DNA from 2 places in the Yersinia sp. 2541 StPb PI genome. Region 2 is predicted to be linked to the other one. Evidence: predicted binding sites of a transcription regulator. Region 2 holds the regulator's gene; the other holds the start of a gene.

Region 1 (6,105 bases), 3.4 Mb from region 2:
TATCAGCATGTGAATAACTTTCATCACTAATGGATAACGAAGGCAGCTTACCGGAAACATCAATTTCATCCCCTAACTTGGCGACAGTATTAATGTTTTTACCGGTCTGCAAAATATAAGACTCTGTAACCGTATTGACTTGCGAAGTATACGAAGAAGACGCGACAACCGTAGATGAAAATGCCAAACTCAAAGGAAACAGTAACTGAAACAGGATATTAATCCACGCAATAATCCTGAACGTTTGTGGTAGTGCGGATGCCCGCGTGAACCCATGACTCGAGGGTGTTTTTAGTGATTTCGTCCAAAAAAAATTACGCAATTTATTATATTCAGCCGATTAAAAATACCGTCACATAACCTCGCGATTTAATCAATATTGCATAAATCTCGTTTGATATTGTAGAGTGACGAAAATTTTTTAGTGTTAGTTTCCTACCCCCCCACGGAATCAGGTGAGTAACGATAAACTACCGTATCTATATTGCTAGATTCGACACTGATCGGTAGTTTCATTACCTATGATGCATCAGACAGCCCCGAACAATTAGTGAACCCATCTTATTCAGGTTTAATAAAATTAATAAGAACCAATGAGTTGATGTTTTATTAACAAGGGGGTGCCCCAACACTGACGGATGGTTGCATGTATAACAAGAAAAGGTTGTGTTGTATTAAGACGCAGCAGAGCCATATTAACTGCCTGCCAAATATGAGAGGAGCCGGATCACTTAAGATGACCGACCGAAGAAAAATTAACTTTCCTTCTCAATCAATAACGCTTCCAGCAAATCTAAATCATGCAACAATTTTTGCAGGGTTTCATTGCTGATTTTTTGCGTCGCACGTAAGTGATATAATTCACCACGCTCAGACGGGCTTGTTGCAAAAAATGGAGTGACCATGAAAGCTGAGGCTATTCATCCCTTCTTCAGTGAACCCACCTGGCCGCCTAGCGATTTCAAATGAAAACATTTTGCACCCGAGATCATTCTGTGGTGCTTACGGTGGTACGGCTCAACCCCGATGAGTTATGCCAATGTCAGCGATATGCTGGCAGAGCGTGGGGTTTCCGTTCACCGCTCTACCATTTACCGTTGGTTTATTGAATATGCCCCCATCAAAAAATTAGTCAAAGCGGGCGGGGGCTTCAAACGGCCAAACCTTGCCGGGTCAACGCTTCAGGGAGTTGAAACATTGCGACGACTGAATAAAGGTCAATTTGATATTTGGCTACGCCGTGACGAGCCTGAACGTCGAGTGCGGGAAAGATCCGCCTTTATGAATCGGCTCTTTCATATTGAGGCGGTTTTAGCTTAATTATCCCGCTCATCTATCAGTAAAATCACCGACGCTCATTATTTGCAACAAGCCCACTTGATGGACTAACTATAGCTTGGTGTACAAACTTTATTATTCCAGAACAACCGCCAATGCCTGCGCACAGGCCCAGGCAGAGCTCCAGGCCCATTGGAAGTTATAGCCACCCAACCAGCCAGTGACATCAACAACCTCGCCAATAAAGTACATTCCAGGCACTTTATGGGCCTCCATTGTCTTAGAGGAGAGCTCTTGGGTGTCAACACCACCAAGAGTGACCTCAGCAGTACGGTAGCCCTCGGTGCCATTGGGCTGCACTCGCCATTGTTGAAGATTGGCGACTAACGCGGCCTGCTGCGGCGCGTTTAATTGCTTCAGGGTAACGTCTGGCAGTTGCTCCAAGGTCTGAAGGCACTCCACCAGCCGCTTAGGTAACCGTTGAGCCAGAGTATTTTTCAGTGTCTGATTAGGGTGGTTTTTTCGCTCACTGTTTAGAAAATCATCTAAATCAGTATCAGGAAGTAAGTTAATGCTCACATACTCACCAGCCTGCCAATAGCTTGAAAGTTGTAAAATTGCTGGGCCAGAAAGCCCACGGTGAGTAAACAAAATACTCTCACGGAAGCTAACGCCATTTTCGGCGGTGACCACCGCAGGCACGGAAACCCCAGATAATGTTTGCAGGTGCTCCAGCAGCGGTTTGTGCAAGGTGAACGGGACTAATGCCGCACGGGTAGGGAGGACTTTCAAGCCAAACTGTTCTGCCAACTTATAGCCGAACGGTGAAGCACCAAGTCCGGGCATAGAGAGTCCGCCAGAGGCGACGACAAGTGAGTTAGTGCTCACTTCCAAATTATTAATTTGTAATACGAAACCGGTGCCGCTTTTTTCAACCGACAAAACATCGCTACGCAACCGAATCGTGACTTGCCCCAGCTCACACTCTTTCAGTAATAGTTCAACCACCTGCTGAGCAGAGTCATCGCAGAACAACTGCCCTAGCGCTTTCTCATGCCAGGCAATGCCATAGCGATTCATCAGATCGATGAAATCCCATTGGGTATAACGCGCCAAGGCAGATTTACAGAAGTGAGGATTCTGTGACAGATACGCGGCAGGCTCTGCAAAGAGATTGGTAAAATTACAGCGGCCACCACCAGACATCAGTATTTTGCGCCCCGCCTTTTTGCCGTTATCGACCAACAACACCCGACATCCGGCTTGTCCAGCCTGAGCGGCACAAAATAGCCCCGCAGCACCTGCACCTATCACTACCACATCAAACTGTTCCACACTTGGCCTCACTGAGTAAAATCATCATCGCTGCAAAATTGCCCGCTTTTGGCTGATTATTATATTATTTAGCGCATTCAACCGACAAATTGGCGGCGGGAGATTGTAAGTCGCTCGCAGGAATATCGCTATAGTAAGAAAATGTCTCATACAGTAAAACTAAGTAACCTGCTGATATAACATGCATATGTTGCTCAATAAGACGAATTCGTCTGCGGTCATGTCAAAAAAAGGTCATATTTTCCTTTTCCCCACCCCCCATTGTCACTGATAATGCGCCGCGTTCATGTCCACAAACTGGCGTAACGCTTATGCTACATCTTTTCGCTGGCCTGGATTTCCATACCGGCCTAATGTTAGTTCTTGCTTTGTTGTTCGTGCTGTTTTACGAAGCCATCAATGGTTTTCATGATACAGCCAATGCGGTCGCGACCGTAATCTATACCCGTGCCATGCGTTCACAGGTTGCTGTTGTGATGGCAGGGGTGTTTAACTTCCTCGGCGTGATGCTGGGCGGTTTGAGCGTGGCTTATGCTATCGTTCACTTATTGCCTACTGATCTGCTGTTAAACGTCAGTTCGGCGCATGGGTTGGCTATGGTCTTCTCTATGCTACTGGCGGCGATTATCTGGAATTTGGGCACTTGGTATTTCGGTATCCCGGCTTCCAGCTCTCATACGCTAATTGGTGCAATCATCGGTATTGGTTTAACCAATGCATTAATGACCAGTACATCTGTTGTAGATGCACTGAACGTTCCTAAGATGATTCAAATCTTCCTGTCATTAATCTTATCCCCAATTGTGGGTCTGGTTATTGCCGGTTTGATGGTGTTCCTGCTACGTCGTTACTGGAACGGGTCCAAGAAACAGCAACGTATTCACCTGACACCTGCTGAACGTGAAAAGAAAGACGGTAAACGTAAACCGCCCTTCTGGACCCGTACTGCGCTGATTCTATCGGCTATCGGTGTGAGTTTCTCTCATGGCGCTAACGATGGTCAGAAAGGGATTGGCTTGATCATGCTGGTATTAATCGGCGTGGCTCCGGCTGGGTTCGTCGTGAATATGAATGCAACCGGTTATGATATTGCCCGCACCCGCGATGCAGTGACCCATCTGCAACAATATTATCAGCAACATGTTGAGGTGTTACCTCATGCTGTCGCGCTGAAACCGCTGGTACCTGCACCAGAAACATTGCCGAATACACCGGCACAGTTCCATTGTGATAGCTCACGCGCCATGATTGCCATTGATCATGCCCAAACGTTGCTGGCTAATCTGCAAAGCTATGACGATCTGACGGTTGATCAACGCAGCCATATGCGTCGCTTGCTGATGTGTGTTGCCGAAACCGCAGGGACTGTTGCCAAACTGCCTGAAACCAGTGCTGAAGACCGCCGTTTCCTCAATAATCTGCGTACAGATTTGTTGGAAACTGTGGAATATGCACCGACCTGGATCATCGTTGCCGTCGCTCTGGCCCTCTCTTTGGGTACCATGATTGGCTGGAAACGTGTGGCAGTCACCATCGGTGAGAAAATCGGTAAGAAAGGCATGACTTACGCGCAAGGGGTTTCTGCCCAGATGACTGCGGCGGTTTCCATCGGTATTGCGAGTTATACCGGTATGCCAGTATCGACAACGCAAGTGCTCTCTTCCGCAGTTGCCGGGACCATGTTGGTTGATGGCGGTGGTGTTCAGAGTAAAACGGTGAAGAACATTATGTTGGCGTGGGTATTAACCTTACCAATATCTATTCTTCTTTCCGGTGGGTTGTACTGGGTGGCTCTAAGATTCATTTAAACCCAGCGAAACGTATTACTATCATAGTGCGCCTCAACCTAGCACTGTGATAAGACCGGGCAGTAAACATATTGAACGGTTACGGTAAATAAAAAAGGCGGCCTTATCAGGTCGCCTTTTTAAATGCTTCTCTGCCAATAATTCATACTAATACCACAACATTAAACCCACCAGACTGACCACTACCAATCCACATAATGCACTGGTCAGTATAAATTGCCCACGTAGCCTCTCACAGCGGCGAATAAACTCAGGATCGTGGTGATCAAGATAACGTTGGGCGAAGATGTAACCCACTAATCTAATTTGTTTGCTCGGCTGACCGTGGGAGGTAAAAAAGCCACCACCATCAACATATTGATACAGCAACGGGTCGCAGCCACGTAATACCACTAACAAAGCACGCAGAGATGAATAATAACGTGCCATATTAATCACACATACCACACATAAAGCCCAAAAAAGCGCGACGGTACTGATCATAATTATCCTCCCAGCGATATCTCACACATTGGGTCAATCACCTGAACCTCTGTGCCATCGCTTACTCTAGCCGATACAAACACCCCCAGGGCCTCAAAAAACACCCCCTATCGTCCGCTTTCTGACTATGCTCGATACGTTGTTCGTTCGACACAGTATCCGAACGTGTAGGACTCCCTTTATCAGTGTAGGAAATGAAATGGAAAATAGCCTGATAATCTCTAAATTAAGCCTATTTAGGCATTTGTTAACTATCGATTGGCACTAACTTATATCGAATATCTGTCACTGATAAATGCTCGTAACCCATACAAATTCCGCTTAAATATTAATCTCTCTTAACTGAATTACATAAATTTGGCTGCTGTTTTTTGTAAATTATATTTGCATCACAAATATGAAATTCCGTTAATCATGATGATTTATCAGCGCTATACTTAAGATAATGATCTGCTTTAAATTCAAGTATTCTCACCGTGCGCCAAGGCAATTAACGGGCGAATCTCATCACTTATTGGTGCAATTTGGTGCAAAATGACATACGGATGCTTTAGTGATCATCATCAAAACAGTGCGTTGTGATCCGTGAAACACTTCAGTTAGGGGTCATAATGATAGTATGCAGATACCGTGTTAGCACCCGTTCAACAGGTTGAATGTTTGCTTACCCATTAATTAACATTATGGAAGGAGTTTACTTATGGCTTACAAACACATTCTGATTGCGGTTGACCTATCTCCAGAAAGTAAGGTATTGGTGGAAAAGGCGGTCTCCATGGCCAGACCGTACAATGCCAAAGTTTCCCTGATCCATGTTGATGTTAACTACTCAGACCTCTATACCGGTCTGATCGACGTTAATCTTGGTGATATGCAAAAACGTATCTCTGAAGAAACCCATAATGCATTAACTGAGCTTTCGCAAAATGCGGGCTACCCAATTGAGCAAACCCTCAGCGGTAGCGGCGATTTGGGCCAGGTACTGGTTGATGCCATTAAGAAATATGATATGGACTTGGTATTATGCGGTCATCATCAGGATTTCTGGAGCAAATTGATGTCTTCAGCACGCCAACTGATCAATACCGTACATGTCGATATGCTTATCGTGCCACTGCGCGATGACGACGCCGAAGACGAATAAGTTTCGCGAGAGTCATCCTGTTTAGCTTTAACGCCCGCCTTTTGCGGGCGTTTTTAA
Region 2 (6,105 bases):
TGTAACTCTTGCTCTAGATGCTGCTGCTGTTGCTGCATACTGTTTTTTTGTGCGCTTAATTCTGAGCCTTCAGTGGCGAGTTGTTCAACCTGACGGCGCAGTTTCTCGAGGCGTTCGGCTGTTTCCGACGGTTTTACCGCCTGATACGCAGTGATAGCGGGGTGATCCAATGCGCCACATAGTGGGCAGGCATCTCCCGGTTGGAGTTTGGCTCTTTCCGCTTCCAGTCTGACTATCTGATTTTCGCGTTCCCACAAGGCTTCCAGATCAGCATGATGTTGTTTTTGATGTTTGTAGCGCTGACGTTTTTCTTCTAACTGCTGTTCAAGCTGTTTTAATTGCTGCTGTTGGCTGGTGAATTGTTGCTGTTGTTTATCGTGCTGTGCCTGAACTTGTTGTGCTAAAGGCGATAATGTGGCGAGTTGTTGCCGGGCCGGTCGCTGTTGCTGCAACTCGTCAAGTTGTTGGCGCAATTGTGTTGCGGGCTGTTGCTGCTCGAATGCTGCTAATTGCTGCTGGATGCTACCTGCTTGCGAGGCCGCGTGTACTAATACGGCCTGTTGCTGTTTATCCTGCTCATTTAATGTGGTCGCTTGCTGTTGCAAGCTGCTCAGTAATAAGGCTTGCTGCTGTAATTGCTGCTCGTTAGCCACTGACTGCTGGTGCTGTATGTGCAATTGGCGGAACTGTTCGCGCCATAACGGTAGGTACTTTACCCAGTGTTGATGGTGGGGATATTGCTGTGCATATTCAGCTAATTGTTGCAGGCGCTGATGCGTCTTTAGCAACTGCTGCTCATTTAACTCAAGTTGCTGTCTACCTTGTTGTTCTTTGCCGCGCAATTGCTGCAATTGAGTGGCAAATTGCGCTAATGAGTGCTGTTGTTGCGCGATAAGGTTATCCAGCGGTACCACTTTTTGCTCAATCAGTGTTTCTTGTTCATGCTGCTTGGCCGCCTGTTGTTGGCGTGCGGTATTGGCTTGTTCCAGAGCTTGAGCCAGGGGGGTTAGTTGGCTCTGAAGCTGTTGCTGCTGTTGGGTCAGCGCGGTGATACGCAGCTGTGTCTGTTGTGCATCCTGTTGGCTGAGTGAGCAGTCACGCAGTAAAGGGCGCAACTTCTCAGCCGGTTCACTACGGGCCAGCCGGTGTAATTCAGGTTGTGCCTGCTGATATTCTTGTTCAATAATTGTTTGCTGCTGCTGATATTCTTGTAGATTCTGTTGCTGTCTTTGCCAGCCGGTTAACCAGTTTATTTGGTTTTGACTCGCTGATTGTGCTGAAACAAGCTGCTTTTCTTGTTGGTGGAGATCATCGATTTGTTGCGTTAATGCCAAGCGCTGTTCTTCATTGAGCAGTTCAATACCACTGGCACGTTGATGTAAAGCATCCAGATTGGCCTTGGCCTGTTTATGTTGCTCAAAGACATATTCAGATAGCCGCCCGTAGATATCAGTCCCCGTTAGCTCTTCCAATAATTCGGCACGGTCATTGGCATCGGCATTGAGAAAAGCAGCAAACTGCCCTTGCGATAACATCATTGATTTAGTGAAACGGCCAAAATCCAGGCCGGTGATCGCTGCAACCATCTCCAACTTATCACGCACTTTATCGGCCAGGATTTTACCGCTGTCGCATAGCGCCAACTCAACTTTAGGGGCTTGCAGATTGCCTTCCGGGCTGTTTTTTGCCCGCCGCTGGCTCCAGAATGCACGATAGCAGATGCCTTTTACTTCAAACTCAACTTCGGCTAGTGACTCCGCTGTGTGGCGTGTCATTAGCTCATTTTGGCTGGGCGTGACAGTCAAACGTGGTGTTTGGTGGTATAGCGCAAGGCATATGGCATCCAGCAGTGTGGTTTTGCCTGCGCCTGTCGGGCCAGTGATAGCGAATAAACCGTTGCTGGCAAAAGGTTCGGCGGTGAAATCTATCTTCCACTCCCCTTGCAGAGAATTAATGTTTTTTAGACGTAAGCTTAAAATCCTCATGCAGGCTGCTCCTGTGCGGCATCTTTATCTTGCGTGATGTCATCAACCACCTGATTGAACATTTGACGCATCCGCTGTTGGCGCGGCTCGGCTAAGTCTGGCTCCAGCGCCAGCCTGCGTTCAAACACATCGGTAACACTCAGCTCATTGAGTGTCTCTTTTTCCTGCCGCTCGATACTGTTGTTACGTTGTTCTTTACTGCGACGTAACAATACAATTTCAACCGGTAGCTCTGTGGTCAGAGCCTGAATACGGCGTTGGATATCAGTAAGATAGTCTTGGGTGGCAACTTCTATATCTAGCCATACGGGTAAGCCTTGATGCTCAGAGAATTGAGCCAGTTGCTGCTCTATTTGCGCTAAATCCCCTTTAATTAATTGCATTGGCTGAAATTGTGGGATGAAGAGAGGGGTAACTGATGCCAGTGCCTGTTGGTGGAATTCCACCAGATAGACGCTCTTCTCCTTGCTCAATTCATCAAAACTGAGAGCAATGGGGGAGCCGCTATAACGGATATGTTCAGTTTTAGCCACTTGCTGGGCGCGATGAATATGGCCTAAAGCAATGTAATCTGCTGGTGGAAATGCCTGCGCGGGGAAAGCATCCAATGTACCAATATAGATATCGCGAACCGAGTCTGTCGTGGTGACGCCAACGGTAGTCAGGTGCCCGGTGGCAATAATGGGCAGTAGCAAACCCAGTTCGGTACGCAATTCAACCGCCCGCTGATACAGTGCCTGGTAGTGGCCCGCGATCGCTTCTTGTAAAGCCAGTTGTTTTTGCCCTCCAGATTCACCCGCCTGACTGGTGACTAAGTCCCTTGGCCGTAAAAACGGGATCGCACACAGCAGAGCCGCAGGTTGATGTTGGCGGTCTTTTAGAATAATGATTTGTTGATCGAGATTGCTGTTGGCGCACGAAATAACGGTGGTATTGAGATAAGAGAGCAAACCCCGTGATTCATTCAGTGTTGACACAGAATCGTGATTACCCCCCAATACCACTAACTGACAGCCAGTGGGTTGGAGCTCAACCACGAAACGGTTATATAGCTCACGGGCGTAACTGGGCGGGGAGCCAGTATCAAAGATATCACCTGCTACAATTAGCGCATCTACCTGATTTTCTTCGATCTGATTAATGAGCCAGTGCAGAAATGCCTGATGCTCAGCAGCGCGGCTTTTAGTGAAGAAATGCTGGCCTAAATGCCAATCAGAGGTATGAATAATGCGCATAAATCTCCCGCACGGCAGGTTATCAGTCAAAGATAATGGCGCTGATTATAAACGCTGCCCGCCGGATGTCGCGGCTAAAAAAAGGCTAGGAGGAAAATCTCCGAGACGTCTCGCAAACTTGACTGCTGTGTTTTGCAATTATCATGAAATTTATCACTATGCTTATTGCTAGTAGAAGCGTGATGTTTTTCATAAAAATGTCACAAAACTGACGCATAATGGCTCCCGAAATCAAATAGTGACCACTAACATACTGGCAGGGTTGATGATGGCAAGACGCATACTTGTGGTGGAAGATGAAGCGCCAATCCGTGAGATGGTGTGCTTTGTGTTGGAACAGAATGGTTACCAACCATTAGAAGCCGAAGATTATGACAGCGCAGTAACTCGTCTGTCGGAGCCTTTCCCTGATTTAGTGTTGTTGGACTGGATGTTACCTGGCGGCTCGGGTATTCAGTTCATTAAACATATGAAACGTGAAGCGTTGACCAGAGATATTCCGGTGATGATGCTGACGGCCCGTGGCGAAGAAGAGGATAGGGTGCGCGGTTTGGAAGTGGGCGCAGATGACTATATTACCAAGCCGTTTTCGCCGAAGGAGCTGGTTGCGCGTATTAAAGCAGTGATGCGCCGAATATCGCCGATGGCTGTTGAGGAAGTTATTGAAATGCAAGGGCTAAGCCTTGATCCTTCCTCACATCGGGTTATGGCCAATGAGCAAGCGCTGGATATGGGGCCGACCGAGTTTAAGTTATTGCACTTCTTTATGACCCACCCGGAGCGCGTTTACAGCCGTGAACAGTTGCTTAATTATGTTTGGGGCACTAACGTTTATGTAGAAGATCGTACGGTTGACGTGCATATTCGTCGGCTACGCAAGGCGCTTGAAATTGATGGTCATGACAGAATGGTACAAACTGTCCGGGGAACTGGATACCGTTTCTCAACGCGCTACTGAGTTTTCAGTGCCGGAGAATTCGTTGTGTTAGAACGCTTATCATGGAAAACGCTGGCTCTCGAGCTGGCTCTTTTTTGTCTGCCTGCATTACTCCTGGGTGCCTTCATCGGCTATCTTCCGTGGCTATTGCTGATTTCAGCTGTCGCGGCGCTGGTTTGGAATTTCTATAATCAACTTAAGTTATCTCACTGGTTGTGGTTAGACCGTAGCATGACACCACCTGCTGGTCGCTGGAGCTGGGAGCCTTTATTTTACGGCTTGTACCAAATGCAGTTGCGAAATCGTCGGCGTCGGCGCGAACTGGCTTTGCTTATCAAACGTTTCCGCAGTGGTGCCGAATCATTGCCTGACGCGGTAGTTATTACCACAATTGATGGCAATATCTTCTGGTGTAACGGTTTAGCTCAGCAGTTGTTAGGGTTTCGTTGGCCGGAGGATAACGGCCAACATATCCTTAATTTATTGCGCTACCCAGAATTCAGCCAATATCTGCAACAACAAGAGTTCTCCCGCCCGTTGACTCTGCAACTGAACAATGGTTATTACGTCGAATTTCGTGTGATGCCTTATTCAGAAGGGCAATTATTGATGGTTGCCCGTGATGTTACTCAGATGCGGCAGTTGGAAGGTGCAAGGCGTAATTTCTTTGCCAACGTCAGTCATGAATTGCGTACGCCACTGACGGTGTTGCAAGGTTATCTGGAAATGATGAATGACCAAGAGCTGGTTGGGCCATTACGGGATAAAGCACTGGGGACCATGCAAGAGCAGACTAAGCGAATGGATGGATTGGTAAAACAGCTCTTGACGCTATCACGAATTGAAGCGGCACCTAATGTGGATATGAATGAGCGGGTGGATATTCCGTTGATGCTGAAAGTGTTACAGCATGAAGTTCAGGCTCTCAGTAACGGACGACATGAGATTACCTTCCGGGTTAACGACCAATTAAAAGTGTTTGGTAACGAAGACCAACTGCGCAGTGCGGTATCAAATCTGGTTTATAACGCCGTCAATCACACGCCTGTTGGTACCCAAATTGAGGTGTGTTGGCAGCAAACGCCACAAGGTGCACAATTTCAGGTCAGCGATAATGGGCCGGGAATCGGTCCTGAACATGTTCCACGGCTAACGGAGCGGTTCTATCGGGTGGATAAAGCCCGATCACGGCAAACGGGGGGCAGTGGATTAGGGCTGGCAATTGTGAAACATGCATTGAGTCATCACGATGCACGTTTAGAGGTCATGAGCGAAGTCGGTCTGGGGACTCGATTTATCTTTACCTTGCCGAATCGATTGATTGTTCCCGCAGTTTTAGCCGAGAATGCAGTCAAATCCTAAAAACTGCATGGATACCAAGCTGATGAAATGGGCAAAACTGACGTTGTTGCATGTCATGCTATGGTTTAGCCATGCCGTTTTAGCGCAATCTGAAGCGGTATTTTCCCCTCCGGTTGCTGTTTTGCCGATGGCTTCCGTGCCTGCCACCAATACCTTATCAGGCAACCTCTCCAGTGTGGGTTCTGACACCTTAGCCAATCTGATGTCCTTGTGGGCAGATGACTTTAATCATCACTATCCTGGTGTTAATTTGCAAATTCAGGCGGCAGGTTCCTCTACTGCCCCTGCGGCGTTAGCTGTCGGTGCCGCCCAGCTTGGTCCGATGAGCCGCCCAATGAAAGCGGGTGAGATCAACGCATTTATTCAACGTTATGGCTATCCGCCACTGGCAGTTCCTGTGGCAGTTGATGCATTGGTGGTGTTTGTTCATCAGGATAACCCACTGAACAAACTGACTTTACCGCAGCTTGATGCTATTTTTTCGCAAAATCGCCGATGTGGAGAGCCACACCAGATTCAGCGCTTTGGTGAGTTGGGATTGGAAGGGGCGTGGGCGGCGCGTTCCTTACAACGTTATAGCCGGAAC

The links. Region 2 encodes PhoB, which activates phosphate uptake and scavenging genes when phosphate is short. Its sites were predicted from a motif close to CTGTCATAAAACTGNCNNAT; they were not measured.
Region 1: a site for PhoB is predicted at 2,834-2,853, ahead of pitA (inorganic phosphate transporter PitA). Genes of this name have one in related genera too.

The regions. Positions count from the first base shown of each region.
Region 1 is NZ_JAZGQB010000001.1:151,851-157,955, reverse strand. It holds gene V1953_RS00620 (inverse autotransporter beta domain-containing protein) at 1-112, opposite strand, end outside; gene V1953_RS00615 (hypothetical protein) at 756-905, opposite strand; gene V1953_RS00610 (hypothetical protein) at 988-1,320, shown strand; gene V1953_RS00605 (NAD(P)/FAD-dependent oxidoreductase) at 1,414-2,613, opposite strand; gene pitA (inorganic phosphate transporter PitA) at 2,925-4,421, shown strand; gene uspB (universal stress protein UspB) at 4,569-4,904, opposite strand; gene uspA (universal stress protein UspA) at 5,605-6,048, shown strand.
Region 2 is NZ_JAZGQB010000001.1:3,581,929-3,588,033, reverse strand. It holds gene V1953_RS16195 (AAA family ATPase) at 1-1,985, opposite strand, end outside; gene sbcD (exonuclease subunit SbcD) at 1,982-3,220, opposite strand; gene phoB (phosphate response regulator transcription factor PhoB) at 3,489-4,178, shown strand; gene phoR (phosphate regulon sensor histidine kinase PhoR) at 4,203-5,519, shown strand; gene V1953_RS16175 (PstS family phosphate ABC transporter substrate-binding protein) at 5,542-6,105, shown strand, end outside.